Regions from separate parts of the Paenalcaligenes sp. DL 463 genome, predicted to be linked through region 1. Evidence: predicted binding sites of a transcription regulator. Region 1 holds the regulator's gene; the other holds the start of a gene.
What was found. The regulator FNR, encoded in region 1, switches genes on or off when oxygen is low (the NO sensors DNR and NnrR bind a similar motif). The targets are predictions, from matches to a motif close to TTGATNNNNATCAA.
Positions count from the first base shown of each region.

Region 2: a site for FNR is predicted at 6,326-6,339, ahead of AC2UZI_RS07685 (universal stress protein). Genes of this name have one in related genera too.

Region 1 is NZ_JBYBKX010000001.1:1,355,914-1,377,794, reverse strand. It holds gene rho (transcription termination factor Rho) at 1-1,012, shown strand, start outside; gene gdhA (NADP-specific glutamate dehydrogenase) at 1,311-2,651, shown strand; gene AC2UZI_RS06410 (YhdP family protein) at 2,697-6,311, opposite strand; gene glnE (bifunctional [glutamate--ammonia ligase]-adenylyl-L-tyrosine phosphorylase/[glutamate--ammonia-ligase] adenylyltransferase) at 6,409-9,168, shown strand; gene AC2UZI_RS06400 (epoxyqueuosine reductase QueH) at 9,200-9,886, shown strand; gene clpB (ATP-dependent chaperone ClpB) at 9,985-12,585, opposite strand; gene fnr (fumarate/nitrate reduction transcriptional regulator Fnr) at 13,011-13,739, shown strand; gene AC2UZI_RS06385 (hypothetical protein) at 13,774-14,016, opposite strand; gene AC2UZI_RS06380 (FixH family protein) at 14,082-14,315, opposite strand; gene ccoG (cytochrome c oxidase accessory protein CcoG) at 14,356-15,873, opposite strand; gene ccoP (cytochrome-c oxidase, cbb3-type subunit III) at 15,921-16,823, opposite strand; gene AC2UZI_RS06365 (cbb3-type cytochrome oxidase subunit 3) at 16,816-16,989, opposite strand; gene ccoO (cytochrome-c oxidase, cbb3-type subunit II) at 16,992-17,648, opposite strand; gene ccoN (cytochrome-c oxidase, cbb3-type subunit I) at 17,663-19,147, opposite strand; gene ccoS (cbb3-type cytochrome oxidase assembly protein CcoS) at 19,320-19,496, opposite strand; gene AC2UZI_RS06345 (hypothetical protein) at 19,505-20,464, opposite strand; gene aceA (isocitrate lyase) at 20,638-21,881, opposite strand, start outside.
Region 2 is NZ_JBYBKX010000001.1:1,639,982-1,649,197, reverse strand. It holds gene AC2UZI_RS07710 (alpha/beta hydrolase family protein) at 1-1,339, opposite strand, end outside; gene AC2UZI_RS07705 (D-2-hydroxyacid dehydrogenase) at 1,454-2,419, shown strand; gene AC2UZI_RS07700 (SDR family oxidoreductase) at 2,475-3,254, shown strand; gene AC2UZI_RS07695 (type I glyceraldehyde-3-phosphate dehydrogenase) at 3,268-4,314, shown strand; gene fumC (class II fumarate hydratase) at 4,351-5,748, shown strand; gene AC2UZI_RS07685 (universal stress protein) at 5,809-6,234, opposite strand; gene AC2UZI_RS07680 (c-type cytochrome) at 6,475-6,813, shown strand; gene nadA (quinolinate synthase NadA) at 6,879-7,943, opposite strand; gene AC2UZI_RS07670 (cyanate transporter) at 8,118-9,216, opposite strand, start outside.

The DNA.
Region 1 (21,881 bases):
CCCTTCGCAAATCAGACGTTTTAATTTGCACACGGGGGATTCCATCGAGGGCGAGGTTCGCACCCCTAAAGATGGTGAGCGCTACTTTGCGTTAGTGAAGGTCGATAAGGTTAACGGCATGCAACCCGAGGCCATCAAACATCGCATTATGTTTGAGAACCTTACGCCCTTACACCCGAATCAACCCATGACGCTTGAGCGCGATATCAAAAGCGAAGAGAACATCACTGGTCGTATTCTGGATATGTTCGCTCCGGTTGGTAAAGGGCAGCGTGGGCTTATTGTGGCCAGCCCTAAGTCGGGTAAAACCGTAATGATGCAACACATTGCTCATGCGATTACTTCAAACTACCCTGACTCGGTCATGATTGTTCTTCTGGTGGATGAACGCCCAGAGGAAGTCACTGAAATGCAGCGTACCGTACGCGGTGAAGTGGTTGCCTCGACGTTTGATGAGCCCGCTACACGTCACGTGCAAGTTGCCGAAATGGTGATTGAAAAAGCCAAACGTTTGGTCGAGCTCAAAAAAGATGTGGTTATCTTGCTTGACTCCATCACGCGCCTAGCTCGCGCTTACAACACGGTAGTGCCGTCATCAGGCAAGGTACTCACAGGTGGGGTTGATGCAAATGCGCTACAACGTCCAAAACGTTTTTTTGGTGCTGCCCGTAACTTAGAGGAAGGCGGTTCGCTGACCATTATCGGTACTGCTTTGATCGAAACCGGTAGCCGCATGGACGAAGTGATCTACGAAGAGTTCAAAGGTACAGGAAACTCTGAAATCCACTTAGAACGCCGCCTCGCAGAGAAACGCATCTATCCAGCCATCAATCTAAACAAGTCTGGAACACGTCGCGAAGAGCTGCTTATTAAACCCGATTTACTTCAGAAAATATGGGTATTACGTAAGTTCATTCACGATATGGACGAGGTCGAATCCATGGACTTCATCCTCGATAAAATTCGAGCAACGAAAACAAATGCCGAATTTTTCGATATGATGAAAAAATAAGTTTTAAAATAAATAAGCCTCGATAACGAGGCTTATTTATTTTTGGTTCCATGCTATTTAACAAGCTGAATCTCACCTCTCCGTATACCTTTAGGGTATTGTCATTCTTAGCACCCCATTTAGGTGCTACGTTCCGATCCAGCACATCAAGCAAAACCATCAACGCAATAACGTCTTTAACGTTATCCCCGCAGCCGTTATTCATTAGCGGCTTTCTATCAACCTTCCTTTCTTTTAATCTTGCTGAGCATATGGTTTATTGATCTACGTACTCAGTTTTACGACAGAGCTTCTATCCATGAAAAACTCGAACCTAGAGCAGTTCCTAGAATCTGTCCGTGCCCGTGACCCACACCAGCCTGAGTTCATGCAGGCAGTCACTGAAGTTATGGGTAGTTTGTGGCCGTTTATAGAGAAGAACCCACACTACGCCGATCACGGCTTACTCGAACGCCTCATTGAACCCGAACGTATTATCCAATTTCGGGTATCGTGGGTTAATGATAAAGGCAAAGTAGAAACCAACCGTGCCTTTAGAGTTCAACACAGCAATGCCATCGGCCCCTACAAAGGCGGTATGCGCTTTCACCCTTCCGTCAATTTATCCATTCTCAAATTTCTCGCGTTTGAACAAACGTTCAAAAATGCATTGACGACCTTACCCATGGGCGGTGCTAAGGGTGGTTCGGATTTCAACCCGAAAAACCGTTCCCACAACGAAATCATGCGTTTTTGTCAGGCACTGACGCTGGAACTGTATCGACATCTCGGTCCTGATACCGATATTCCTGCAGGCGACATTGGTGTTGGGGGTCGCGAAATTGGGTTTATGGTAGGCATGGCGAAGAAGATCAACAACTCGAATGCCTGCGTTTTCACCGGCAAAGGTACGACATACGGCGGTAGCTTAATTCGTCCTGAAGCCACCGGTTATGGTGTCGTGTATTTTGCTCAAGAAATGTTGAAAACGCGCCAGCTCTCTATGGATGGTTTAACCGTATCGGTTTCAGGTTCGGGAAACGTTGCTCAGTACGCGATTGAGAAGTGCATGCAGATGGGCGCTAAAGTGCTCACCGTATCTGATTCTCATGGATATGCCCACGATCCCGACGGTTTTACTGTTGAAAAACTGCAATTACTGATGCGTATTCGTAATGAAGAGCATGGTCGCGTGGAAGACTACGCTAAAGCGGCACACATTCACTACTTCGCTGGCAAACGCCCTTGGGATGTTGCTGTTGATGTCGCATTGCCCTGCGCCACGCAAAACGAGCTAGAGCTTGAGGATGCAAAAACACTACTTCTTAACGGAGTGAAATGTGTGGCTGAGGGCGCCAACATGCCTTCTACGCTTGAGGCTGTTAACCTGTTCGTTGAAGCTAAAATTCTTTATGCGCCTGGTAAAGCCAGTAACGCAGGTGGGGTCGCTGTTTCGGGATTAGAAATTTGTCAGAACGCGCAACGACTACATTGGACCTGCGAACAAGTTGACGAGAAACTACACGAAATCATGCGCTGTATCCACGAGAGCTGCGTCACTCATGGTGAAACCAGCGATTTTATCAATTACGTAGACGGCGCTAATATCGCCGGCTTTGTGAAGGTGGCCGATGCAATGTTCCAGCAAGGGGTACACTAAAGCATTCATTTCCTATCAATAAAAAGGGGCGTTTCGCCCCTTTTTTTATGGCTCGATAAAAATAAACGCTTCCTTCTCAGCACGCGGTTTATCACTAGCGCTTTTAACCTCTTGGATTCGTAAATCATTCCAATCGCCATCGACCGAATAGCGTAAGGTCATTGCCTCAGATAAAGGCGATTGCATCAACCATTGTGTTAGAAACGCCCCTACCCCTAACAAGGGATTCACGACCACGCCAGCCGCAATCGCCGCACCACTAACGTCCAACTTAGGCACCACCACGGCATTCAAATCAACGCGCTCTGACTTCAGTCCCACGTTACCCTCAATCTCTATGGCACCCACAGGCCCAATCACGCTGTAATGTTGGGTGGTAAGCATCGCCTCATTCAGTTGTATTGAGCCATTGAGCGTATCGTAAGGAAAACCGTCTTGAGTTACCCCCGACAGGTTCACATCTAAACTTGCTAAACGCCCCAATGACTGTACCGACAACAATTCTAATAAACGAGCCGATCTGGAATTAATACCATTAAGCCGCCCCTTATTAAGGTCAACGTCGATGTCTGCCTGTAGGTTAGCTAGATCAATACTCCAAGGCAGGCGTTGCCAATTTAGCGTTGCTGTTACCTTCCCATTACCCGCTTGCACCCATTCAGGCCTACCCGCGAAACTAAAGTATTCGCCCAGATTCTCGACATCAATATTGGCATCAATACCTAAACCCCTTTCAGGTCCCGATAAGCGCCATGTGCCGCTACCCGCTAATGCCAGCCCAGGGCCCGCCACCTCTAAGGTGGATAATCTCCAGCTATTTTGATGCGACAGCCCTTCTCCAGTGGCATAAAAACGCCCCACATTCAGACCCGCCACACGCAACTGATCAATTTCTACCGTTAAGTCTGGTAGACGAAGATCCCCTTCAAAAAACGCCTCATCCGTTTCTGGTGGATCGCTTTGTATAAGTTCAGACGAATCTGATAAAAAGGCCGGTTCCCACAACACCAGACGCTGCAGTTTGGCATCGAGAACACCGTCTATTTCACCCTGATCATCTACCGCCCATTGCACATTTCCAGCAAGCTCAGTAGAGCTTAAATCAACCCGCCATCTTTGCTCAACCGGACGATGTGCCGTAAACGTCAACTGACTAAATGGCATACCCAGCATTTGCGACTCGCTACTTTGTAAGCGCAAACGCCTTAACTCAGGCCAAAAGAAATCATCGCTGTGTTCTGTATTTGAACGCGTGCTACGTATCCACTCGTACCATTGATCTAAATTTAAGCGCGGATAACTAACATCAATATCCATCCCTTTCTCAGGTGGGTTTGCACTCGTATTCGTAGAGATAATGCCTGCCTGAAGCGTGTTTTCACCCTCTACACGTTGAGGTGTGTAGCGAAACTCTGCATTTAACTCGTCCCCCAGTCGAGCCTGTAAACGATAATCAGACTGATCACCAATAGGGGTCCAGCTAACGTGAAGCGGCCAACGTTGCTCGGCCTTCTTACTCAAAGGCTCGGGAAGATCTGTGCTTATGCCCTGCAAGGTAGAGTTCCCCGCAATCAGCAATTGGCCCTGCGGCGAGAAACTGAAGTTGAGTGAAAAAGGCGTCTGGCCAGATAAAACGTGCAATGAGTTGTCCCCCAAATAGGACTGTAGCGCTGCTATATCTAAGGTTGCCTGCACCCCTAAACCGCTTTCACCAGGTGCTAATACACCTCGAATGGTGATCGCCTGACCGAGCCACCGCGCCATTAAATCATCGCTGCTTACCCCTTGATGATTAAAGCCTAAACTACCCTTAACATCGCTGAACGGAGGCAGGTTTGGCATCAGCTGCAGCGATGCGTCTTCCATCTGAATTTCTCCGCTTAGCGTCGTACGATCAGTGTCGAGAAGCGGTACACGCAGGCTTAACGGCACGCGCCACAAGCCATCGCCCTGCGCGTCATCTAAATAATGACTCAGTATGCCCCCTAACGGAGAGCGCGTCATTAATGCCAAGTACTCAGGTGCAGCCCCTTCAGTCAGCGCGTGGATCCCTAATACGGCCTCGGAACTCATATCCGGGATGTCGACTCGAATCTGCTTAGCCACCACAGGATGTTCAGGATCTATCTCTACCAAAGCATGGTGGAAGTCAGCATACAGCCCCGCTCGTTCGATGTATAAATGGCCTGTAGCCTGACTGACCTGAGGCCATGACGGCTCGTTATTTTCACTTGGCAGATAATCGACAGTCGCGTTCTGAATCGCCGCACCCACATAGAAATATCCTTGATCAGACTGTTCCGAAAAAGGGAAGTCCTCAAGCTCGCCAAGCAACACAAACTTAGCTTGTGGAGCCTGTCCCTCGACCAAACTCTGCCGCAACCACTCTGTGACATCGTCATCAATCGCTTGAGGAAAATAGCGATACAGCGACGACAACTCAACACGTTGTAAATCGCCATAGAGACGTAACTGGCCCAAATTTGAATGCAAGGGATTCGACCACTCGCCCGACGCTTGTGCCCAAAAGTCGCTGTTTTCTATGGATAACTGATTAAAGGCTAAAACCTCACCCTGCCATTGGCCACTGATGGCAGCCTGATCCAACACAATAGACTGATCCCAAACCGGGCCCTCAGCAATACTGATCTGAGAGGCCAAGGCCTTAAACTGCAGCGCCGAATCTGTGGCTGCCTCTGCTTGTATGAGGCCATTGATACTGCTCCAGTCTCCGCGCGCAGAAAACGAGAAGCGATTCGCTTCCAGCTTTTGTTCAGCCACCATCATGCTTAGGTCTTCAAGCTCTGCGTTCAACTGCAAAGCGGCCATCTGGCCGGCTTCAAGATCGGCCCACAATTCAAGCGTATTCAGCGATACCGCCCATCCCTCAGGAAGGTTCAGGCTACGGCTCCAGAGCTGGGCGCTGTCACCGCTCATTTGGACGTAAAGCTTGCCAAACACTTGCTCTATGGATAACGCCTGTCCCTCAGTAGGTTGAATGTCAGCAATGGCCAGCAATTCGTTTTGACCCGTATCCTGATTATCACTTCGCACCACAACATGATGTCGCTCAGGCAAAGCGCTTAAGGACAGTGTCAAACCATGTATCGCCACCGGAGCTAAACCGCGCAGCTGATCCGTCCACGTTAAGTTCGCGTCGATGATGCGGACACTAGGCTGTTGACTTAACCACGTTAACAGCGGTGCTTGCCCTGGATCCTGTGCTGGAGGAGCGACAGCCGCTTCGGAATGCGAGCCCAGTTTGATATGCTCAATATACAGGGCAGCCTGTGCGTCTCGGCGCAGCGACACATCAAGACCTTCTATTTCGATATGCTCGAAACCAATACGCTTGTCGAGAAGAGCACGCCAACTAGGCACTAACGCCACTCGGGGAACTCGTAACGCTGGCGCACTGTGAGGAGTGGTAGACCAGCTTATACCCCTTAGCTCAAGGCGGGGGTGTATACCTTTCCAACTCGCACTGATATGCTCGAACTCGACGGAAACCCCAAGCGCCGACGACAACTGCTCTTGTATGGGAGCTTTCCAGTGATTAATCTGTGGTAAAACCCAAAACCGCAAGACCGACACACCCACTACCACTACTACATACAACGTAAGTAGTAGATAGAGGCTAAAGCGGAACACCTTTCGCATCGGATCCTTAACGGGGAATAATTTGTTGATGCCTCATCAGCATAAACAGAGCGTTTAACGTCCCAGACGGGGCAATGATTTCTATTAAAAAAATCGAATGAATGAAGCCATTATATTGAAGTCTGCCCTGCAATGGTCTGGCGCTTTGCAACGTAAGCTCCTTGCCTCGCCCCAGTTCGCCATTGAGCTGCAACACTACGTTAAGCGGCCCGTCAGCACAGAGCAAATTAGCGCTTGGCTAAAAGAACTAACGGCGGGCGCAGTCGACACCAACATCCATGAGACAAAACGCGTTTTACGACAATTGCGCGAGCGTGTTTTCTATACACTGATGGTACGAGACACACAGGACGCCGCCTCTCTACAGGAAGTTGTGGAAGCCATGAGCTTTTTGGCCGACATCGCCATGGGCGAGGCCTACCGCTGCGCCATGAGCTTCTTAATCGAGCGTCATGGGGCTCCGACCGACCCTAAAACAGGACGCCTATTAGAGTTACTGATTATCGCCATGGGTAAATGGGGAGGTAAGGAACTCAACGTCTCATCCGACATCGATTTTATCGCGATCTACGACGCTGAAGGTGAAACGGATGGAAAGCGGAAAATTAGTTATCACGAGTTTTATCAGCGCTTAGTTAAACAGATCAACCTCATTCTTTCGGATATGACCGAGCATGGACAAGTCTTTAGATGTGACCTGCGTTTGCGTCCAGACGGCGATTCCGGGCCTTTAGCATGGAGCCTAACCGCCGTCGAGAACTACTTAGTGCTACAAGGACGCGAATGGGAACGATACGCCTGGTTAAAAGCTCGGCCATTAACACAGTCTTACGCCCCCAACAGTAATACGCAAGCGTTATGCGAAGCCTTTACACGTTTGCGATCCCCTTTTGTCTATCGCAAATACTTCGATTTTGACGCCTTAGCATCCCTGCGAAACTTACGAGAACGCATTCGCGAAGATTGGCAACAAAAAGCGTATGCTCGAAATGCTACCGATGCAAAGTTGAATATCAAATTGGGGGACGGAGGAATACGTGAAATTGAATTCGTCATCCAATTGAACCAGCTCATCCGTGGCGGACGCCAACCTTCACTACAAACTGAAACGCTTCTCTGCGCCATTGACATGCAGGTGCAGGCAGGCGTTCTTGATCAAACCGTAGCAACCAAATTAAAAGCGGCTTATCGCTTTCTACGTCGCGTTGAGCATATGCTTCAGTACAAAGACGACGCCCAAACCCACCTCCTACCCACGTCAGACGACACTTACGCCGCCTTAGCTAAGGTGCTTGGAATGTCGACAACGGATTTCAGCGCAGAACTTAATCAGCACCGACTGTTCGTTAATGAAAGCTTCAGAAATGCCTTCCGTATTGCGGGCTTAGGCGAGGAAAAAGATACACACCCAGCTTCCCCGCCTGCCCCATCAGCACCGGTAACAGAGCCATGCCCTGAACAAACAAAGTTTCAAGAGTATGCCAGCACACAACTTGAACTTATACGAAAGAGCCATCGCCTACGTCACTTACCCCGTCAAAGCCGTGAGCGCCTAGAGCTTTTATTGCCACTTATCGTGCAGGAAGCTTCGTTGTCGGAGGCTCCGCAAGAGACCTTATTACGCCTACTCAATGTGGTAGAAAGTATCTCCCAACGTAGTGCTTACCTAGCCTTACTTGCCGAATACCCCGATACCTTAAAACGACTCACCACTATCGTCGCTGCCAGCCCTTGGGTGGCGCAGTATCTGGCCCAGTATCCACTGGTGCTCGATAGCCTTATAGAGTGGCAATCGTTAATGCAAGAACCTGACTTTGAAGCCTTGAAACTTCAATTGCAGCGCGAACTCGATGCATGCCGGCTTCCCAACGGGCAACCTGACATTGAGCAACAGATGAACTTGATGCGCAATGTCCAACACCAAGTCACGTTTCAGTTAATCGCCCAAGATCTTTCAGGCCTGCACAGCGTAGAAAAACTTGCCGATTCGCTTTCGGCCCTCGCCGATCTCATGCTAGAGGAGACCATAAGTCGCACTTGGCCTCTGGCCCAGAGCCGAGACAACACAGGTGGCCCACTACGCCCACCCCAGTTTGCGGTCATCGCTTATGGAAAACTGGGAGGAAAAGAGCTGGGGTATGCTTCTGATTTAGATCTGGTTTTTCTCTACGACGACCCCGACAACAATGCTGTGGAACAGTACGTTCGACTGGGGCGCCGCATGATTTCTTGGCTGTCTACTCTTACGTCGTCCGGCCGCTTATACGAGGTCGATACGCGACTTCGCCCCGACGGAGACGCCGGCTTAATCGCCGTTAGCATCGATGGTTTTGAACAGTACCAAAGTCGTAGCGCCTGGAGCTGGGAGCATCAGGCGATCACCCGAGCTCGTTTTGTTGCCGGAGACGTTAGTATCGGGGCTCGATTTGAAGAGCTAAGGCGAAAGATCTTATTACGCCAACGCGATCCCCTTCAATTGCGCGAAGACATAAGCAAGATGCGCGAACGCATCCGAGCCGGACACCCTAACCACAGTGACCTGTTCGACTTAAAGCACGACAAAGGGGGCATGGTCGACATCGAGTTCATCACACAGTACCTAGTGTTATCGCACGCTCATCAACACCCTGTCCTCTTGAACAACCTAGGGAACATCGCCCTACTCGGCCTTGCCGCTGATCAGAAACTGATCGATCAAGCACTTAGTGCTAAAGTAATAGCCGCTTATCGGCATTACCGAAAACGTCAACACAACCTACGCTTACAAGCTCAGACATGGGTGCGTGTCCCTCCCGAACAACACGAAGCTGACCGCGCCGCCGTACAGCAGCTTTGGGATGTTGTGATTGGCAGCTAAAATACAAGCATTACTGTAAGGATTTTCATCAATGTCTACCCCTCCTACTACCCGCGTACCGCTAGCCCTTCCAGAGCAGCGAAAGAAAGTGTTATTGCACTCCTGCTGTGCCCCTTGCTCGGGCGAAGTGATGGAGGCCATGACGGCATCAGGCATTGACTACGCCATCTATTTTTATAATCCGAATATTCACCCCGTTCGCGAATACGAAATCCGCAAACAAGAAAACATTCGCTATGCTGAGAAGCACGGTATTGAATTTATCGACGCCGATTACGATGTCGACAATTGGTTTGACCGTGTGAAAGGAATGGAGAACGAGCCCGAGCGCGGCATTCGCTGCACAGAGTGTTTCGATATGCGCTTTGAACGAACCGCGTTGTATGCACATGAGCATGGCTTTGACACAATCACCAGCTCTTTAGGCATTTCTCGCTGGAAAGACATGGATCAAATTAACGGCTGTGGCCTACGCGCTGCGGCCCGCTACCCCGATTTACACTATTGGACTTACAACTGGCGCAAAGGCGGTGGCTCGCAACGCATGCTTGAAATTAGCAAAGACGAAGCGTTTTACATGCAAGAGTACTGTGGCTGTGTGTATTCCTTGCGTGACACCAACCGGTGGCGCCGTTCTAAAGGACGTGACCGTATTGAAATAGGCGTGAAATTTTATTCTTGGGATGCAAATCGAGAAACGCTAAACAGCCAAGACTAAGGAAAAACACCCCTAACGTCGCTTAAATTTAAAAAAAGCTCGACCTCATCTTAAGGTCGAGCTTTTTATTTCATCAATACCAAGCTGGGCAAGGTGACTTAATGCACGACGGGTGGCACCCCATCAAATACAAACTGATCGTTTTGCCAATCCACAGGCACGACGTCATTTTCACCAAACTTCCCTTCGAGTATCAACTTAGCCACCGGATTCTCTATATGTTGTTGTATCGCGCGCTTTAACGGACGCGCACCAAACAACGGATCGAAACCCACGGCTGCTAATTCGTTCAATGCCGCTTCACTCACTTCTAAATGCATATCGCGATCTCGTAAGCGCTCGGCCAAACGTTCAAGTTGAATTTTGGCAATTGCCTGAATTTGCTCAGCCCCTAATGCATGGAATACCACGACTTCGTCAATACGGTTCAAAAACTCAGGACGGAAGGCAAGTTTCACCTCTTCCCAGACCACTTGTTTGACCGTCTCGTAAGGCTCATCACTCATTTCCTGAATATGATGCGCCCCCAAGTTAGACGTCATAATCACTACCGTATTTCGAAAATCAACAGTGCGTCCCTGACCATCCGTCAAGCGCCCATCATCTAACACCTGAAGCAGCACGTTGAATACATCAGGATGCGCTTTTTCTACCTCATCCAGCAAAATCACACTGTAGGGTTTGCGTCTAACCGCTTCCGTTAAATACCCTCCCTGCTCGTAACCCACGTAACCAGGAGGCGCACCGATCAAACGCGCAACCGAGTGTTTCTCCATAAACTCTGACATATCAATACGAATCAGATGCTCTTCAGAGTCGAATAAGAAGCTAGCTAAGGCTTTGGTTAGCTCAGTCTTACCCACACCTGTAGGCCCTAAGAACAAGAAGGAACCGTAAGGCCTAGAAGGGTCGGACAGCCCAGCTCGCGAGCGACGTATCGCATCAGAAACCAACGTAACGGCTTCAGACTGCCCCACCACTCGGCGTGTTAGGTGGTTCTCCATCTGCAGCAGTTTCTCGCGTTCACCCTGCATCATGCGTGAGACCGGAATGCCGGTGGCACGAGACACCACCTCAGCGATCTCTTCAGCGCCCACCTCTGTGCGCAGCAGCTTAGGTTTATCTTCAGCCACATGTGTCTTACTGTCTTCCGCTGTTTGCAAACGTCCCTCTAGCGCTGGAAGACGCCCGTACTGTAGCTCGGCTAACTTATCAAACTGCCCTTTACGTTGCAGCTCGGCCATCTCGGCCCGTAGCTGATCAATTTCTTCTTTAATCGACTGCGTACCTTGCACAGCTGCTTTCTCAGCCTTCCAGACCTCTTCGTAATCGTTATATTCACGCTCAAGGCGAAGTAATTCATCTTCGATCACCTGTAAACGTCGTTGCGAAGCATCATCACTTTCTTTACGTACCGCTTCACGTTCAATCTTTAACTGAATCATCCGACGATCCAATTTATCCATGACCTCAGGCTTAGAGTCGATCTCCATTCGTATACGGGCCGCCGCCTCATCGATAAGATCGATCGCTTTATCGGGCAAGAACCTATCGGTAATATAACGATTCGACAACTCTGCCGCCGCCACGATAGCTGGGTCGGTAATAGCGACGCCATGGTGCAACTCATAACGCTCTTGCAAGCCTCGTAAGATCGCAATTGTGGATTCTATATCCGGCTCATTGACCTGAACTTTCTGAAACCGACGTTCAAGCGCGGCATCCTTCTCGATGTACTGGCGATACTCGTCCAGCGTTGTCGCACCAATACAGTGCAGCTCTCCGCGCGCTAGCGCAGGTTTGAGCATATTGCCAGCATCCATCGCCCCTTCCGCTTTACCTGCACCGACGACAGTATGGATTTCATCAATGAATAAAATCGTACGACCTGCATCATGCGAAAGCTCTTTTAAGACTGCCTTTAAGCGCTCTTCAAATTCGCCACGGTATTTTGCACCTGCTAACAACGCGGCTAAATCCAGCACCAAAACTCGCTTACCTTTCAAGTTCTCAGGTACTTCATTATTAACAATGCGCTGTGCTAAACCTTCCACAATAGCCGTTTTACCTACGCCTGGTTCGCCAATTAGCACTGGGTTATTCTTGGTCCTACGTTGCAATATTTGTATTGAGCGGCGAATTTCATCGTCCCTACCGATGACAGGATCCAATTTACCCAAACGCGCGCGCTCAGTAAGGTCGGTCGTGTACTTCGCTAGCGCTTCACGGTTAGCATCGCCTTCAGCATCATTAATTGAGCTTCCACCACGAACAGCATCAATCGCAGCAACTAAGGAGGCCTCTTGTAATCCAGCCTCTCGTAACAGACGTCCGGTTTGACCTTTGTCTCGACTTAGCACGAGTAGAAAAAGCTCACTAGCGATGTAAGTGTCGCCACGAGAGGTGGCTTCTTTTTCGCAGTGAGCCAAGGCCACCTGCAGTTCGCGGCTAATTTGAAAGTTACTTTCACTTCCTTGAACTTGCGGAAGCCCTTCAAGCGCCATTTTAAGGCTAGTTTGCAATCGAGGAACCGCGACCCCGGCGCGCGCTAGAAGGCTGCCCACACCGGAATCAGCATCCGCCAGCAACGCCGACAACACGTGTATAGGCTCTAAGTAAGGATGGTTATGTTGTAACGCTAAGCTTTGCGCATCGGCTAGCGCTTGCTGAAACTTGGTCGTTAATTTATCGATTCGCATATCTGGCATACCTACACAGTAAAGGCACGGATGCCGAAGCCTAAATGCTAAGAGCCGCGCCGGTAATAACTAAGAATTAACTTATAGATGAAGCCAATTTTATGAAATTCAAGCTAACCATCACTTGGCGCACCGCACGCACCCCGCTGTCAGCGTAATTACCCCTACTTTCTTCGATAACGACACAAGCCAAAGCATTCCATCGTCCCCAAGTCAAAGGATTACATTTCATTACGCAAAAACGTAACGAAAAGCGATACATAAAATCGTTATAAATCAAGGGTTACTGCGTAAAGGTATTAATAACAATAGGGGTAACAAAGAAATTAAGGGGTTCTTTAGGTACTTTCTCTAATCTATAGCTACAATTACCTTTGATCTATCTCAAAGCAACGATGCTTAATATGTTGGAGCAAACTTTGTCTATTCAAAAACGTTACGCCATCCCTGAAGATGCTATGCGGTGTTCGACATGTATGTTAAGCGACATCTGCTTGCCATTCGGCATGTCCAGTAACGACCGCGCTAAGCTTGACGACCTCGTCCAAGAGCGCGTGCGCGTAGCCAAAGGACAGGCCTTATTTCACCTTGAAGATGAGGTTAATGCCATTTATGCCTTACGTTCTGGGTGTATAAAAACCCAACTAGAAGATGCGGGAGGACAAGTCCAGATTACGGGCTTTATGCTGCCTGGTGAACTGATAGGCATGGACGGGCTGCTGCACAACAAGCACGTCTCCAATGCGATTGCTCTTGAAGACAGTGAGCTCTGTATTATGCGTCTGGAAGACCTAGACCGTATATCAAGCCAACTACCACAGTTGCAGCAACAACTGCGACGCCTGATGAGCAAAGAAATCAATCGCTCGCATCATCTGATTATGAATTTAGGCACGCTGCGCTCTGAGCAAAAGCTTGCCGCATTCTTGGTTAACTTGTCGCAACGATTGGGTGTATTGGGCTATTCGCCCTACGAATTTGTATTAAGAATGAGTCGCGAGGAAATTGGTAATTTTCTAGGCCTTACCTTAGAAACAATTAGCCGATTATTTTCTCGGTTCTCTCGCGAAGGCTTATTACGCATCCAACAACGCAATGTGCTGCTATTAGATCTAAACGCATTGCAAGAGCTCGCCGGCACTGACTGTGCCTAATGCCAAGGCGCTATGCATCATAGCAATTGCTTACTTAGTAAGCTCGGCGCCTTCGGTTGATTCGTATGGGTGAGATCAAGTAGCTAAAACCACTTGTTAACGCTAGCATTCCCCAAAAAAAGAAAAAGCTAAGCGCGTAAACCAATTGCCGACTGGTTGGTTGTATGCCATAGACGACGATATCCATCGGGTCTATCAGCGCAAACACAATGCCACTTGTTACACCAGCCATTAAAAATGAAGGCCACAATATCCACATCCAGGCTTGCCTGCTCATAAAAATCTCCTTAAGTAAGATCTTTAGCATCTTTACAGCCTATCAGAGAGAAGTGGCAGTCAGGCTTATGAGTCGGTTGAGGCGTCTGACTGCTCAACTTCAACAACAGCAGGTTTTGATACTACCAAACCCTGTTTTACTCCGCCATCTCTAATTACACCGTCTTGATTCTGGAAAGCCAGTGTAATAGTAATAATACACCCAACAACAGCAAGGAATGGACCGGCCATTAAAATCCAAGGCCATGGCTCTTTATACCAAGGTCTGTCATCCATATCTGTTTTAGCGGCTGTTGCCATATTTTTCCTTTAGTGTTTACACCGACTGTCGAAAAGAAAATTAACGCGGTATATAGAAGCGAGACTGTTCGGTGATGGATTCTGCCGAACCGCTAGCATCGGTTTCAACAACAGTACGTGCCGTTATTTCCACATCGTGCATCCCTTCCGCCAACCCCAAATCAATAGGTACCTGTACGTGAACCGGAATCAGCTCGTTGGATGCTGCAGGAACCATTACCACCGTGTTCCCCTCTTGATTGGTTGTGCTGATCGTAATACCAGGAATACCACCTGCTGATAACTCAACCGAAATCGGCTGTTCAGAGGTGTTCATCAGCTGCAATCGGTAAATGTTCTCAATGTACCCTCCGGGTATCTCTCTACCTAATACCCCTCGGTCACGAATGACATCCATGCGTAAGGTTTGACGGGTAACAAGCGAAAAGATGAACACACCGGTAATGACGAGCAAAATGGCGACATAAATCAAAACACGGGGTCTGAACATCTTTTGACGTACATCCGACTGAGTCAGTCGCTCAGTAATCGCTCGCCCAGAGGTATAGCGGATAAGCCCCTTATCGTAATTCATTTTGTCCATGACTTGATCACAGACGTCTACACAGGCCCCACAACCAATACACATGTACTGCAAGCCGTCGCGAATATCGATCCCTGTGGGACACACCTGCACACAGAGACTGCAATTAACACAGTCGCCCATTCCCGCTTCTTTATGATCGATACGGCGTGAACGCCCGCCTCGCGGTTCGCCGCGAATATGATCGTAACTGACAACAAAGGTGTCATCATCGACCATGACACTTTGGAAGCGAGCGTAAGGACACATGTACTTACAGACGGCTTCCCGTAAAAACCCAGCATTACCCCACGTGGCGATGGAATAAAACACCAGCCAGAACCATTGCCAAGGACCCAAGCTAAACGCCAACAACGCAGTACCTAAGTCACGGATCGGCGCAAAATATCCAATAAAGGTAAAACCCGTCCAGAAAGCAATGGCCAACCAAATGGCGTGCTTTGTTGCTTTAAGACGTAATTTCTTAGCGCTCCAAGGGGCCTCGTCAAGACGGATACGAGCTAAGCGATCGCCTTCGACCTTGTGCTCGACCCACATAAAAATCTGTGTATAGACCGTTTGAGGACAGGCATAGCCACAAAACAGTCGTCCCGCCAATGCGGTAAATAAAAATAGGGAGAACGCTGACAAAATCAGCAAAACCGCAAGATAAATAATATCTTGCGGCCACATCACCATACCGAACAGGTAAAACTTACGAGCACCCAGATCAAAAAGAACCGCCTGCCTATCGTTCCATTGCAGCCAAGGTAAGCCGTAAAAAATGATCTGTGTGAAATACACCATAATGATGCGCCACCGAGCATATATCCCCGTGACAGCACGGGGGTATATTTTGCTACGCACATCTGAGATGGCTTTTTCAACTTGAGGTGACGCTCCCCCAGCAGCTTTTGGTCGTGCTACAGGACGCCACTCTGGCACCTTCTCGTCTTCACGACCATTGTCTACGTTATCGGGAGCGTCGCTGCTCATAATGAACCTCTCAAGTTAATCTTTAACACTTAATGCCATGCACACCGTTAATTGTGTGCATCGTTACTTAAACCCCAAACCCAACCGGCTAACAAACGAATTTGCTCATCCGTTAAACGGTTCTTTTGTGCAGGCATTTCGTTATCACGACCTTTTAAAATGCCTTCAACAATTACGGCATGGGAACTACCATACAACCATGAGCCATCGGTAAGATCAGGAGCACCAAGTAACGTATTGCCCTTAGCCTCTGCGCCGTGGCAAGCCACACACGTACTATCAAAGCTACGCTTACCCGCCACGACTCGAATCGGATCGTGTGCAAGGTTATTCAGAGAGCGAACATAATGTGCAATATCGGAAGCCTCAGCTGGCGTCACCGCCTGAGGAGGCATGATGCCCCGACGACCTTCAGCAATGGTGTGAAGAATTTGTTCAGGTTCTCCGCCCCATAACCATGAGGAATCAGTCAGGTTCGGAAAGCTTGGGCTACCTTGTGCATCCGATCCGTGACATTGAGCGCAGTTATTCAAGAACAAGCGCTGGCCGATACTCATGGCTTCGTCATCCGCAGCGATAGCAGGAATAGGCATTTCGCGGAACCGCTCGTAGATCGGTGCTAAACGCTCGTTAACCTGTTGCTGCTGCTGTTGAACTTGTTTGGCTGCAGTAAAGCCGAACATGCCCTTATAGCTTCCTAGTCCGGGGTAAAGGAGAAGGTAACCGAAAGCGAACACACACAGAGCAATGTACATAATGGTCCACCAGCGTGGCACCGTGGTATTCAGTTCGGTAATGTCACCGTCCCAGACATGAGCGCTCTCTTCGTCTTCTTTGGTCGGACTGAGCCATGAACGTTGTGTCCATAATAGCCAGACACAAAACACGATCCCACCAATTGCAATAACGGAAACATAAATGCTCCAACCGCTATTGAAAAAATCACTCATTTGAGCCTCCAGCTTTATTGACTACGTCGGCTTCATCTGGCAATGCAAATGGAAGCGATGCTGCATCTTCATTGGCTTGCACACGTCCTTTAGACCAAGCCCACATAACGATGCCAAAGAATGTCAGCATTCCTACAATGGTGACGAAACCATTTAGATACGCCATGATCAATACCCTCCTTCAGCAACTGCACGCTCTGCGGCAGCACGACCTTGAAGCCCTAAACCTTGAAGATAGGCAATTAACGCATCTTCTTCAGTTTTACCGACCAACTGCTCAGGCGCTGCTTCGATTTGCTCATCGGTGTAAGGAACACCAATGGAACGCAACGCTTGCATACGACGCTGGACGTTAGCCCCTTCTACTGTTGCGTGCTGTAACCACGGGTAGGCCGGCATATTCGAAGCTGGCTCTGTATCACGCGGATTACGCAAGTGAATACGGTGCCAGTTGTCGGTATAGACGCCACCAACGCGAGCCAAATCAGGGCCCGTACGCTTAGAACCCCAAAGGAAGGGATGCTCGTACACACCCTCTCCGGCTAAGGAGTAAGGGCCATAGCGCTGAACCTCGGATTGCAGCATACGAATCTGCTGCGAGTGACAGCCCACGCAGCCTTCACGAATATAGATATCGCGACCGACAAGACGTAAGGGCTCGTAGGGTGTCACGCCTTCAACTGGCTCAGTTGTGGAGTGCTGAAAAAACAGCGGCACAATCTGAGCCAAGCCGGCAAACGAAATGACAAGAATACTTAGCACAATCAACAATCCAACGTTGCGTTCGATCGTAGCGTGCGTAAAACCTTTTTTCTGCTGAGACATTATTCGTTAGCTCCTTACTCTGTAACGACAGCGGGGCCAACGTTTGCTGGGTCAATCGCGTCAGGGTTTGTTAAAGGAACGACTGGATTCACACGAGGCTTGCCCCATACGGTTAGGAAGGTATTCCAACCCATGATGATGACACCAACGAGGAACATAAACCCACCGAGAGCACGAATCATGTAGAACGGATAGGTAGCTTTAACGCCTTCGACAAAGCTGTAAGTCAGCATGCCATCGGGCGATGTAGCGCGCCACATCAGACCTTGCATCACGCCTGCAATCCACATCGCGGCGATGTACAAAACCACGCCTAAGGTTGCTAGCCAGAAATGCAGCTCTACCAATTTTGGACGTGCCATTTGAGCCTGACCGTACAAACGTGGAATCATGTAATACAACGAACCGAAAGTGATCATTGCAACCCAGCCCAACGCGCCGGAGTGAACATGACCAATCGTCCAGTCAGTGTAGTGAGAGAGCGAGTTCACGGTACGAATCGCCATCATCGACCCTTCAAAGGTAGACATACCGTAGAAGGAGAGTGAGGTGACTAAGAACTTCAGAATAGGATCCGTACGAAGCTTATGCCATGCACCTGACAGGGTCATAATTCCGTTGATCATGCCGCCCCATGAGGGAGCCAACAAAATCAGCGAGAACGCCATACCCAGTGACTGAGTCCAGTCGGGTAGCGAGGTATAGAGCAAATGGTGAGGACCTGCCCACATGTAAGTAAACGCCAACGCCCAAAAGTGAACAATGGAGAGACGGTAAGAATAGACGGGACGGTTTGCTTGCTTAGGCACAAAGTAATACATCATGCCCAAGAAGGATGTGGTCAGGAAGAAACCAACCGCATTATGCCCGTACCACCATTGCACCATGGCATCCTGTACGCCAGCGTACACCGAGTACGATTTCCACAAACTGACAGGAACTTCAATATTGTTGAAAATATGAAGCACCGCAATCGTGGTAATAAAGGCACCGTAAAACCAGTTAGCGACATATATATGGCGTACACGACGTTTTACTAGCGTGCCAAAAAACACCACGGCATAAGAAACCCATACCAAAGCAATCAGTATGTCTAAAGGCCATTCGAGTTCGGCATACTCTTTCGTTGTAGTGAAACCTAATGGAAGCGTGATCACTGCGCCAACCATTGCTAGCTGCCAACCCCAGAAGGTAAACGAGGCCAGTTTATCGCTAAACAGCCGTACTTGAGAGGTGCGCTGCACAACGTAGTAGGACGTTGCAAATAACGCGCTACCACCAAAAGCGAAAATAACAGCATTGGTATGCAATGGCCGTAAACGACCAAATGAAAACCAAGGTGTCTCAAAATTTAGTTCCGGCCAGATTAGCTGCAAGGCGATCAGAACACCGACCCCCATGCCCACAACTCCCCACACTACCGTCATTATGGCAAACTGCCTAATAACCCCGTAGTTGAAGACTTCGGCCTGTTTTCCGACTACATCGGAAGTGCCCATTTGCTTCCCCTATACTAACGTTAAATACAAAGTATGTGCTTTAAGCATGATTACCCATGCTTGGCCTTTGCACTTTGACCTGCGTCAAGACGCACTCACCCTAAAACAACAACGTAATCCGAGCTTCTCTATTGCCTAAGCAATACTACGGAAGCGCGAACAACGCTTTTTCTTAGTGTTTTTTGATTTCCAACTTGCTACTTGTCTCGTCATCATCAAGTAAGACGGACTCGCCAGCCGCAGTGGAGTTATCGAACTGTTCTGAAAAAATCGCCCACCAAAATGCCACACCCATTAGGATTACAAAAAACAATGAGATAGGAATAAGGAGGAACAGAGATTCAAGCACGATATACCTTAAGCTGTCGCTTCAATAGCATCCATTGATGACGCCTGCACCCTACGGCGGAAAACACGCCAAGAGTTTAGCGCTACCAACATTGATGAAAGCAGCATAGATACCGCGGCAACCCAAGGAGACACTAGCCCTACTGCAGCCAAAGGCGTCATTAATAGATGCCATGCAATAGAGCCATACAAATTTTGCTTAGCGACTCGTTCGGTTTGTTTGCTTAGTGCGGTAATTTCAAAATCATTATTCGTAGGATTTGCGGTGAGGCCAGCTTGCGCTGCAGCAACGGCGGTAGGTACCGACATTGACATAGCACAGGGACAACTCATCACAAAAAGTGCCACCATTACCGCCACCGCATGATCCGGTTGGTAATAGTACCAAATTACGCCCAACACTAAAGCCAAACAGACCTGTATCAACACAAACCAAAACGCCAGAGTGTTTGATTTCGCTGAAATGGAAGCACGAAGGTCTTCAATACGCTGATAGGAACGGCCACGATGGATGGATTGACGGGCACACAGCTCGAAATAGCGAGCCGTTAGCAAAAAAGCTACAAACATTGTTACAGAGTCGAAGTAGACCTCTCCGTACCCTTTCAATGTGGAACTAACGCTAGGTAGGAAGGCAACAATAATGCCTAAGGCAACCGGAATATCCATACCGATTCTGCCTTGCTTCAAACTTTTGCTTGCGCCCTGCCAGATAGGATAAGCGCAATAGATCATGACCGGCACGGTTAGCAACAAGCCAGCCCAGTTCATTAAGTAGATGGCGTCATCTAGCATGGCTAGATTCTCTGGAGCCATGGATTCAGAACGCAAATAGCCTGGAAAGGCAAACATCATGACTTGCATCATGGCCAACCAAGCTAATCCAAGTCGAGCCAGCATATGTTTACGCTGCTGACGGTGTTCCTCGGGGAGGTCAGAAGGAATTGTGAAAATTGAATACGCGCGCATAGGGGTAAACTATAATACATTCAATTTAAAGCACAATTGATTTAGATCAATACCCGTTTTAAATTACGAGATCCCACTCTTTTCTGTCACCTTTATACATCATGTTTTATAAGGCTTGACGAACTGTTTACAGCCATAAATGTGGGATCCCGTTTATCAATAACGACGATGACTTAAGAAGTCGCTGTACTAAATTGTTCGGCCTCTGTAGAGCCCGACAATGCAGTGGTTGACGATTGCCCCCCTTCAATTACCTGCGTAACCGCATCGAAATATCCTGTACCCACTTCACGCTGATGGCGCACTGCGGTGAAGCCCCGGTCCGCAGCGGCGAACTCTTTCTCCTGCAGTTCAACAAAAGCGCTCATGTTGTGGCGTGCATATCCATGGGCGAGATCAAACATTCCATAGTTTAAGGCATGGAAACCTGCCAAGGTAATAAACTGAAATTTGTATCCCATCGCGCCTAACTCTCGTTGAAATTGCGCAATGGTCTGGTCATCAAGATTCTTCTTCCAATTGAACGACGGAGAGCAGTTATAAGCGAGCATTTTGTCGGGAAACTGACGCCTAATCGCTTCGGCGAACTGCTTTGCGTACGCTAAGTTAGGCGTTGACGTTTCGCACCAAATCAAATCGGCATAAGGTGCGTAGGCAAGCCCTCTGGAAATTGCTTGATCGATACCCGCGCGAGTGCGATAAAACCCTTCTACCGTGCGCTCGCCAGTAATGAAAGGATGATCATTTTCATCGATGTCACTGGTAATTAGATCAGCGGCATCCGCGTCAGTACGAGCCAATAATACCGTTGGTACATTCAATACATCAGAAGCCAAGCGCGCTGCACACAACTTAGCGATTGCTTCACGTGTAGGAACCAGAACCTTACCTCCTAAGTGCCCACACTTTTTCACCGAGGCAAGTTGGTCTTCAAAATGCACGCCACTTGCACCAGCTACGATCATCGCTTTCATTAACTCAAAAGCATTCAATACACCCCCAAAGCCCGCCTCTGCATCGGCCACGATGGGAGCAAAGTAATCAATAAAGCCGTCATCCTCAGGATTCATTCCTTCAGACCACTGTATTTGGTCGCAACGGATTAACGAATTATTAATACGGCGCACCACTTGAGGAACCGAATTGATCGGATATAAGGATTGGTCAGGATACATCTCACCCGCCCCATTCGCATCCCCGGCCACTTGCCATCCCGACAGGTAGATGGCCTTCAAACCTGCTTTAACTTGCTGCATCGCTTGATTGCCGGTCAATGCGCCCAATGAGTTAACGAAGGGTTCATCATGCAAAAGTGTCCACAGTTTTTCCGCCCCCCGGCGCGCCAGCGTATGCTCTTCAATGACTGAGCCCCGCAGTTGCACCACGGCCTCAGCACTGTAGTTGCGCTTAACCCCTT
Region 2 (9,216 bases), 280 kb from region 1:
CACGGAAATTAATTTGCAGTACGGCGTAGCCGCGGTTTGTCAAAAACTGAACCTCGGGATTAAACCCCCAACTGTCTCTTGCCCACGGGCCACCGTGAGGGTTGACAATAAGTGGTAAGGCGCTTGTTTCGCCGCTTACAGGAAGACTTAAATAGCCTTGAATGGATAAGCCATCACGCGCTGTAAAGGTGATGGGTTTCATGGGCGACATGTGCTGTTCAAGCAATTCAGCATTGATGTCTACCAATTTACTTAAGGTGTCTGTGTTTTCGTCGTACACATAACGGGAGCCTTGTGTGCGGTCGTTATAGGCGGCCACAATAAACTTCTTCTCGTCGCGTGTAGCACTTTGGATGTCAACCTCGTAACCGGCGAGGTGTTCGCTGAGGCGTGTATGACGCTTAGCGCTGGTTTCATCAAAGAAATGGAAATGCAGCTTATCGCTTTCGTAGTAAGCCGCCGTTAACACTTTACGCAGTCTAGAGTATGCCGCACCACTTAAATCATAGTTCTCGACCTCATAAACCAGCTCTTCGAGATCGGGTTTTAGGGGATCAATTAATACTAAGCTAAGTGTGTTTCTACCTCGGTTACTAAGGGCATAAAAGCGTTGATTGTCGCTTGTGAAAAACAAAGGGCTTACCGATGTTCTAAAGTCGGTCGCGATAATGCTTTGGAATTCGACGGTTTCATTAGGGCGATACAGCAGATCAGTATTTAATCCGTCGCTGGTAATGGCCAGCCTGACATGTCCCTCGTGATCCGTTTCCCATCCTACGACGTTACCCGGGTTTTTGGCGACTAGATGACTTTCTCCGTTATGTATGTTGACACGGTAAATATTGAAGAGCTCTGGGTTTTCTTGGTTATGAGCCACCAATATATGGTCTGGATCATCCTCTAAGTCATCCTGTATCCCTGCACGCACACCTTCATAGGGAGTTAAGTCGATTTGTTTGCCTGTGTGCACGTTAACGGCGATGACATGGAAGTTTTCATCGCCGTTAAAATCCTTCTCAAAGATGATTGTGTCATCTCCTTTCCAGAAAAACTGGGAGACATCGCGCTCTGTTTCTTGTGTCACCAAAGTGGAAGGCCCAGTAGGGGTACTGCCTTCTAATTCTTGTACCAGAATATTTAAACGCGCTGGCTTTTCGTCTATCGAGACAGGCTCCATGAATGCAATTCGTTTACCCTGGTCAGATAAACGAAAGAAGCTGCGTTTGGGGTTCTGAAAAAAAGTACGTAAAGGATACGTAGGGATAGATGCGGTCGGATTTTCACTATCCGTTAATGAGCAGTGGTTCAGAAAACCCCAAAGCGACTGAATGGATATCATAGATGTTTCCTTCGATGCGAATACGTTAGACTTAAGCCTAGCTAAAAATTTCCACTATACCAACTGCTATCAACTTTTTCTGCAGTGATATGCTGCATTCGCTTAAGGTTTTTCATGTCAACTGAACGTTTACAAGTTGTTTTTTTAGATAGTGACACTTTGCCTTCTTCGATTCACTACAAGCCAATGGGTTTTGATTACGACCTTATTAGCTATCCACGAAGTACCGCAGATCAAGCCGTTGAGCGGTGTCGTGAAGCTGATATCGTCATTGCGAATAAGGTTCCCATTAGCAAGGCGTTGATCGAACAAGCGCCTAAACTGAAGTTGGTATCGATTGCCGCGACAGGTTATGACAATGTTGACATGGAGACCTGCAGGAAAAGGGGAGTTGCCGTTTGCAATGTGCGAGATTACGCTAAACACACCGTTCCGGAACATGTGTTTGCGTTGATTTTTGCGTTGCGTAGAAGCTTGCTGCCGTACCATCACTCTGTGGCACAAGGTCGTTGGCAAGAGTCGGGCCAATTTTGTTATTTTGATTATCCCATACGTGATCTCGCGAACAGCACGTTGGCGATTATCGGCGCGGGGTCGTTAGGGCGTTCTGTTGCCACACTGGGTAAAGCCTTAGGTCTTAAAGTAATCTTTTCCGCGCGTAAATCGCAACAAGAAATACCAGAAGGTTTTGTCAGTTTTCAAGATATGTTGGATCAGGCGGACATTATTAGCCTGCATTGTCCGTTGACCCCTGAGACAAAAAACTTACTTGCAGCGGATGAGTTTAAGAAAATGCGTCGTAAGCCATTGATTATCAATACAGCGCGAGGTGGCCTAGTTAATGAATCAGATTTGGTCTATGCCTTAAATAATGGCTTAATTAGCGGTGCTGGCTTCGATGTCACGACTCCGGAGCCTCCGGCCCCAGACAATCCGATTTTTCAGCTTATGGACAAACCGAACTTTATTTTAACCCCCCATGTGGCGTGGGCAAGTCAAGAAGCCATTCAAGCGTTAGCAGACCAGTGCTTTGATAACGTGTCGGCTTTTATGGCTGGTGAGCCTCGCCATCTGCTTTAAATTTTTCCGTTAACACGCCTCGCCCCCTAACTTTTTTATTAAGAAATATTTTTCTGTGGTTTCTGATTTTGTCCCCATTAAACAGCCCAGCTTTAGCTTGAAGGGGCAGTGTGCTCTGGTGACGGGCTCGACCCAAGGCTTGGGTTGGGCCATGGCACAGACCTTTGCAGCGCACGGCGCTCATGTTGTTTTACATGGGCGTAGCGTAGATCGTCTACAGCTTAGACAGCGTCAACTTGCAGACTTGGGCTACGCTTCAAGTGTTTGGTGTCATGATTTTACTGACATTAATGGTCTTGAAGCGTCCTTAGATACCTTAGCTGAACCGCCATCAATTCTGGTGAATGCGGTAGGTGAACGCATTCGACACGGCTTCAACGAGCTTTCCGCGACTGACATTTTGCAGCACATACAGACAAATTTAAGCGCCACAGTGCTGCTTTCACAATGGGCGGCTCGCAATATGGCGTTGAAGGGTTACGGGCGAATCATTACGCTTAGTTCTATTGCTGGTCGTTTAGCGCGTTCGGGGGATGCGGTATATCCTATTGCTAAGCAAGGTCTAGAGGCAATGGTCCGCGCCTTAGCGGTTGAGTTCGGGCCTCACGGTGTCACTAGCAACGGTATCGCGCCGGGTACCTTTGCTACCGAGTCGAATCAGACACTAGCCGCGGACCCTATAAAAGGGCCTTTGGTTGTGGGGCGTAATCCGCTTGGTCGCTGGGCGTTACCTGAAGAAATAACCGGCCCTGCTTTATTTCTGGCTTCTGAGGCCTCTAGTTACGTTAATGGTCATGTATTGGTCGTTGACGGTGGTTTTTCCATCACTTTTTAAATTGAATTAAATCATGGCAACACCGGTTACTCGCATTGCAATTAATGGTTATGGTCGTATTGGGCGTTGCGTGCTACGGGCGATATACGAGCAGCAGCTTGAGTCGATAATCGACGTGGTCTTGATTAACGAGCCAGCTGACTTAGACAGCATGGCTTATTTAACCCAATTCGACTCCACACACGGCGCTTTCCCTGGCAAAGTAGGGCGCAGCGATAACGCATTAATCATTAATGGTCGTGCTATATCGGTTACGCATTCCTCCACCCCAGAAGCCGTAAATTGGAGCGAATTTGATGTTGATATGGTGATTGAATGTTCGGGTGCTTACAGCAGTCGCAACGATTTGCACCGCTTTATCGAAAGCGGCTGCAAACGCGTGTTGGTGTCACATCCGGCTGATAGCGCTGCCGATGTGGATTACACCGTAGTCTTAGACATTAATGATGCCGAGCTAACCAAGCAGCATAAAATCGTTTCAAACGCCTCGTGCACAACCAATGCCATCATTCCGGTATTGGCTGAGCTTGATGCAGCATATGGCATTAAGCATTGCTTCTTGACGACCCTGCACTCGGTCATGAATGATCAGCCCATGATTGATGGCTATCATCACAAAGATTTGCGCCGCACACGTTCCGCTATGCAATCCATCGTTCCTGTGGCGACGGGCCTAGCGCAAGGTGTAGAGCGTTTATTACCGCAGCTAGCAGGGCGTGTAAAAGCCAAAGCCATCCGGGTACCCATTCTAAATGTGTCGGCCATTGACCTCATGGTGGGCTTAAAGCGAGACACGAAAGCAGAGGAAGTTAACAGTTTATTTATTCAGGCGGCCCAACGACACCCCGAAACGCTCGCTTATACCGATAGGCCACATGCCTCTGTGGATTTTAATCACGATCCGCATTCAGCCATTATTGACGGTAGCCAAACGCGTACCAATGGAGATGGCTTTGTGAACATGTTTATTTGGTTTGACAATGAGTGGGGGTTTGCGAACCGCCTAATCGATATCACCAAAGTGTGGTCGGCTCGCATTCATGACGATGGCACCTGTTAACTACGATAAATCAAGGCGTATATTAGGAGTATTCCCATGACAAGTACCCGTTCAGAAAATGACTCAATGGGCAGTATTGATGTACCCAGCTCTAGATACTGGGGTGCCCAAACACAGCGTTCTATACAAAACTTTCCGATAGGCGTTGACCGTTTTGTTTGGCAAAGCCCCATGATTCAAGCACTGGGATATTTAAAAAAAGCGGCTGCGCTGGCTAATCAAGAGTTAGGAGAATTGCCTGCGTCGGTTAGCGAACCCATTGTTAAAGCGGCCGATTTAGTAATTAATGGGCAGCTTGATGCCGAGTTTCCTTTGGTGGTTTTTCAAACAGGATCCGGCACCCAGAGCAATATGAATGCCAACGAGGTGATTGCTAATAAGGCTATTGAGCTAGAGGGTGGAGTCATAGGTAGCAAAACCCCAATACATCCCAACGATCACGTGAACCGGGGGCAGTCATCTAACGATACTTTCCCCACTGCTATGCACATTGCGGTCGCCTTGCAAGTCACTGAGCGTTTGATCCCTAGCGTATCGCAACTTAAAAACACGTTTAATCGCCTTGCAAACGAGCATTCCTCTCTGGTGAAAACCGGTAGGACCCACTTGCAAGACGCAACGCCCATTACCTTAGGTCAAGAAATCGGAAGTTGGGCAGCCCAATTAGAGCACGCGATACAAAACGTGCAAATGCAGCTAGAAGGTGTATACGACCTTGCAATCGGTGGCACAGCCGTCGGCACAGGGTTGAATGCACATCCTCATTTTGGTGAAACGGCTGCTCGTCACATTGCTAAATTAACCCATCTTCCTTTTCGCAGTGCACCGAATAAGTTTGTTGCGCTTTCTGCACACGATGCCTTAGTGAATATGTCGGCGGCCATACGCACCATGTCAGGGGCGTTGTTAAAAATAGCTAACGACGTACGTTGGTTAGCCAGCGGACCCCGATGCGGCATTGGCGAAATTACGATTCCAGAAAACGAACCAGGGTCGTCCATCATGCCAGGTAAGGTGAATCCCACGCAGTGTGAAGCCTTAACGATGGTGTGTGCTCAGGTATTTGGTAATGACGCCACCGTTGCTTTTGCCGGTTCACAAGGTAATTTTCAACTAAACGTCTACAAGCCAGTGATGGTTCACAACGTTCTGGAAAGTATTCAATTATTAAGTGATGCTTGCCTTGCTTTCGACGAACATTGCGCACAAGGGATTGCACCGAATATTCCGAAAATAGAAAGTAATCTGGATCGTAATTTGATGTTAGTGACAGCGTTAAATCGCCACATTGGTTACGATAAGGCGGCTCAAATTGCTAAAACGGCACATCAAGAAGGGCTTAGCTTACGCGACGCTGCCTTGCGTTCGGGGCATGTGAAAGCAGAACAATACGATGATTGGATTAATCCCTTATCCATGACTCAAGCCGGATAAATCGACACCTGCCTGCGCTGCTTTACGCCGGCGCAGGTAGGCGTTTTTATGGTGGCCTGACTATTTAACCAGTGTGACAGGGACATCTACCGTGTTTAACACCTTGGTGGTCACCGAACCCAGAATTAGACCTGGCATGGCGCCTAAGCCGCGCGTACCCATTACAATGTGGTCGCAGTTGTGTTCGGCAATATAGTTTTTTAAGACTTCTGTTAGCGCGCCCACCAGAACCTTACTTGTGTGGTTACGCTCTGTTTTTTCCAGAATGGTTAATGCTGGAACCAACGCTTTCTTGCCTTCGTCCTCATAGTAGTCTTGCAGCATCTCAGTCGAAAAGAAACGAGTCACATTCTGCGAAACGATAGGGCTTTGAATGTTCAGCACATGAAGCTTGGCTCCTTCTGTGTTCTGCGTTAAGCGTATTGCGGTTTCGAGAGCACGGGAAGAGGCATCCGAGCCATCGACTGGAATGATTACGTTTTGCATAGAAGTCTCCAATGGGGGTATTAATCAAGCTAACAACATAAGCTGATTTGTTCATTTAACCTACGATAACTAAACATCTTATGCAGGTCATATGACTTATATCAACGTTTACGTGAATCGAGGTTGGAATAAAACTAAAGTTAAACGCCATAAGGTAGCGGTAAGTGTAATAATAGAACAGTGAACAGCACGTGATTAATATGTAGTGTTTTCGCTGTTACAACTAAGGAGAGTAATTCCATGAAACTGAAGTATTTAGCCCTCTGTGTGCCGCTTGTTTTGGGTAGTGGTGCTGCAGTTGCCGAAACTAATTTTGATATGGCGGCGGTGAACGACGCACTACGCAATAATGCCTGTTTAGCGTGTCATGCCGTAGAGAATAAGTTGGTAGGCCCCTCTTATAAAGAAATTGCTGAAGCCAATAAGGATGACGCAGCCAACGCTGACATTCTAAAAGCTCACATTAAAGAAGGTAGTAGCGGAGTGTGGGGGCCTATCCCTATGCCAGCGAACCCTAATGTTTCTGACGATGACTTAACTTTGATCGTCGACTGGTTAATGGCTGGCGCTCCTCAGTAAGTGCTAGCCTAGAAACGGCGCGCTGTATTGCGGCGCGCTACGTTTCGCCCCCTCAATAAGCAGTGTTAAGCTGTGATTTTATTGAAATTCAGCATTCTGTCTACACTGCGTTTCGCTTGTACGCGAATGGCCTCGTCTACAAAAATTTCATTATTTGGCTGTGTTAAGACCTTAACAATGCCATCAAGGCTATTCATGCTCATCCATGGGCAAAAAGCACAACTTTTACAGGTAGCGCCTGTGCCGCCGGTCGGAGCCGCCACAAGATTCTTATGCGGTGCGAGCTTTTGCATTTTATGAAGCAGGCGTTGATCAGTGGCCACAATAAAACTTTGGCTATCAAGTTCTTTTACGGCTTTGAGCATTTGAGCTGTTGATCCAATGAAATCGGCTTGATCTAGCACCCCTTTGGGCGATTCTGGATGCGCCAGTACCTGAGAATTAGGTTGGCTTTTACGTAACTCACGTAACTCTGTACCTTTAAATTCATCGTGAACGAGACAAGAACCTTGCCATAAAACCATATCGGCCCCGGTTTGTTCCTGTATATAAGCGCCCAAATGTCTGTCCGGTGCCCACAGGATCTTTTCTCCTTGAGCATGCAGATACGACACAATGTCTAATGCGATGGATGAGGTAACTACCCAATCAGCTCGGGCTTTTACCTCGGCGCTGGTGTTGGCGTAAACCACGATCGTGCGATCAGGGTACTGATCACAGAATGCATTGAAATCATCGATAGGGCAGCCTAAATCAAGCGAGCAATTGGCCTCTAGCTCGGGCATTAATACCCGTTTCTGTGGGCTAAGTATTTTCGCCGTTTCGCCCATGAATCGTACGCCTGCTACCACTAAGGTGTCGCTATCGCAGTCTCGGCCAAACCGAGCCATTTCCAATGAGTCGGCAACACAGCCTCCAGTCTCTTCAGCCAAGTCTTGAATCAGTGGGTCGACATAGTAATGCGCGACCAGTGTGGCATTTTGTTGCTTTAACAACTGACGAATCGTGCTTTTCAGTGTTTCAGTACGGCTAAGATCAAGAGGAGGGGGTACACGAGCCCAAGCCTGAGCAAGATCGATAGTTCCTGTCGCGAGATTCGGCTTGTCGAAAGAGAAAACTTGAGTGGACATAATGGCTTCCAGCTAATAGTGAATGTGGCTCTGTTAATTACACGTCGAATACGTTTGCATAAGTCGAGAATAGACACATATGCTCAACTTGAGTGTAATTAGCATAACCCAATTAGCCGAAAAGTTATACAAAAAAATAAATAAGTGCTTCCGAGGTAGGTTGCGTAACCGGTACTAGGCTAATGGAGGCATGACCTTTTGGTAATGCTTAGGAATAAAGCGCCATACCAGCATCGCGATGACGATTACAGCGACGAGGTGCATTATCCAAGCAAAACTAAAATCGCCAGACGTATCACGGATCCAAGCGCTTACCCACGGGGCCATCGCAGCAATGAGAAAGCCACCACCTTGCATTAATGCGCTTAGCATTCCTGCTTGATTAGAGTCATTGAAGTGATCCAAAGCGACAACCAGTGTTAAGGCGAAACATCCGCCTAGACCTACCCCTAATACACTGGACCAAAAGTAGGGCGATGCATTGGGCCAAAAGGCGAAAGAGCTAAACCCGAGTGCTTGCAAACTTAGCGCCAGCCATAACCATAAACGTCGATCTAAATGGTTTCGGGCTAAGGTGGGAATGGATAACGCGGCGATAGCCTGAGCAATCGACAATACGGCAATCAATGATCCGCTTGCCGAGGCTGACCAGCCATGTTCTTGATAAAATGGTGCCAACCACGCAACGATACTGGCATAGCCGCTGTTGATTAAGCCGAAGCAACAAATAAGCAACCACGTGCGCGGGCGGCGCATAAGCAGTAGAGAAGGTGATCGTACGCTACGGCTAGGCTGGTCTTTAGGTAAAACATAGCAAGCGATGATGACTGCTGCGATAACCGGGAGGGCCCAGAACCCCAAACTGAAGCGCCAATTTCCAGTAGTCTGGGCCACCCAAGGGGTAAGCTGAGCGCCTAAGGCACCGCCTCCCATCATGGTGGCAGAGTACAAGCCTGTAACCGGCGCGACGTGCAGCGGAAAGTTCTGTTTAATGACCCCTGGCAATAGGGCTTGAAGTAGGGCGACACCGATGCCACACAACGCCGCGGTTAAGATTAACGTCAAGCCGTCGGGGGCAAAAAACCGAAAAGCACTTCCGGCTGATAATAAAAACAAGCCCATCAACATGGTGTTGCGAACACTAAGATGACCGCGTACAGAGGGCGTAACGAATGCAAATAGCCCCATGCAAAACATCGGTAATAGCGTTAACCAAGCAAGATTTTTAAAGTGCAAACCCGTGTCTTGTGCTATTTGGGGCACTAAAGGGCCG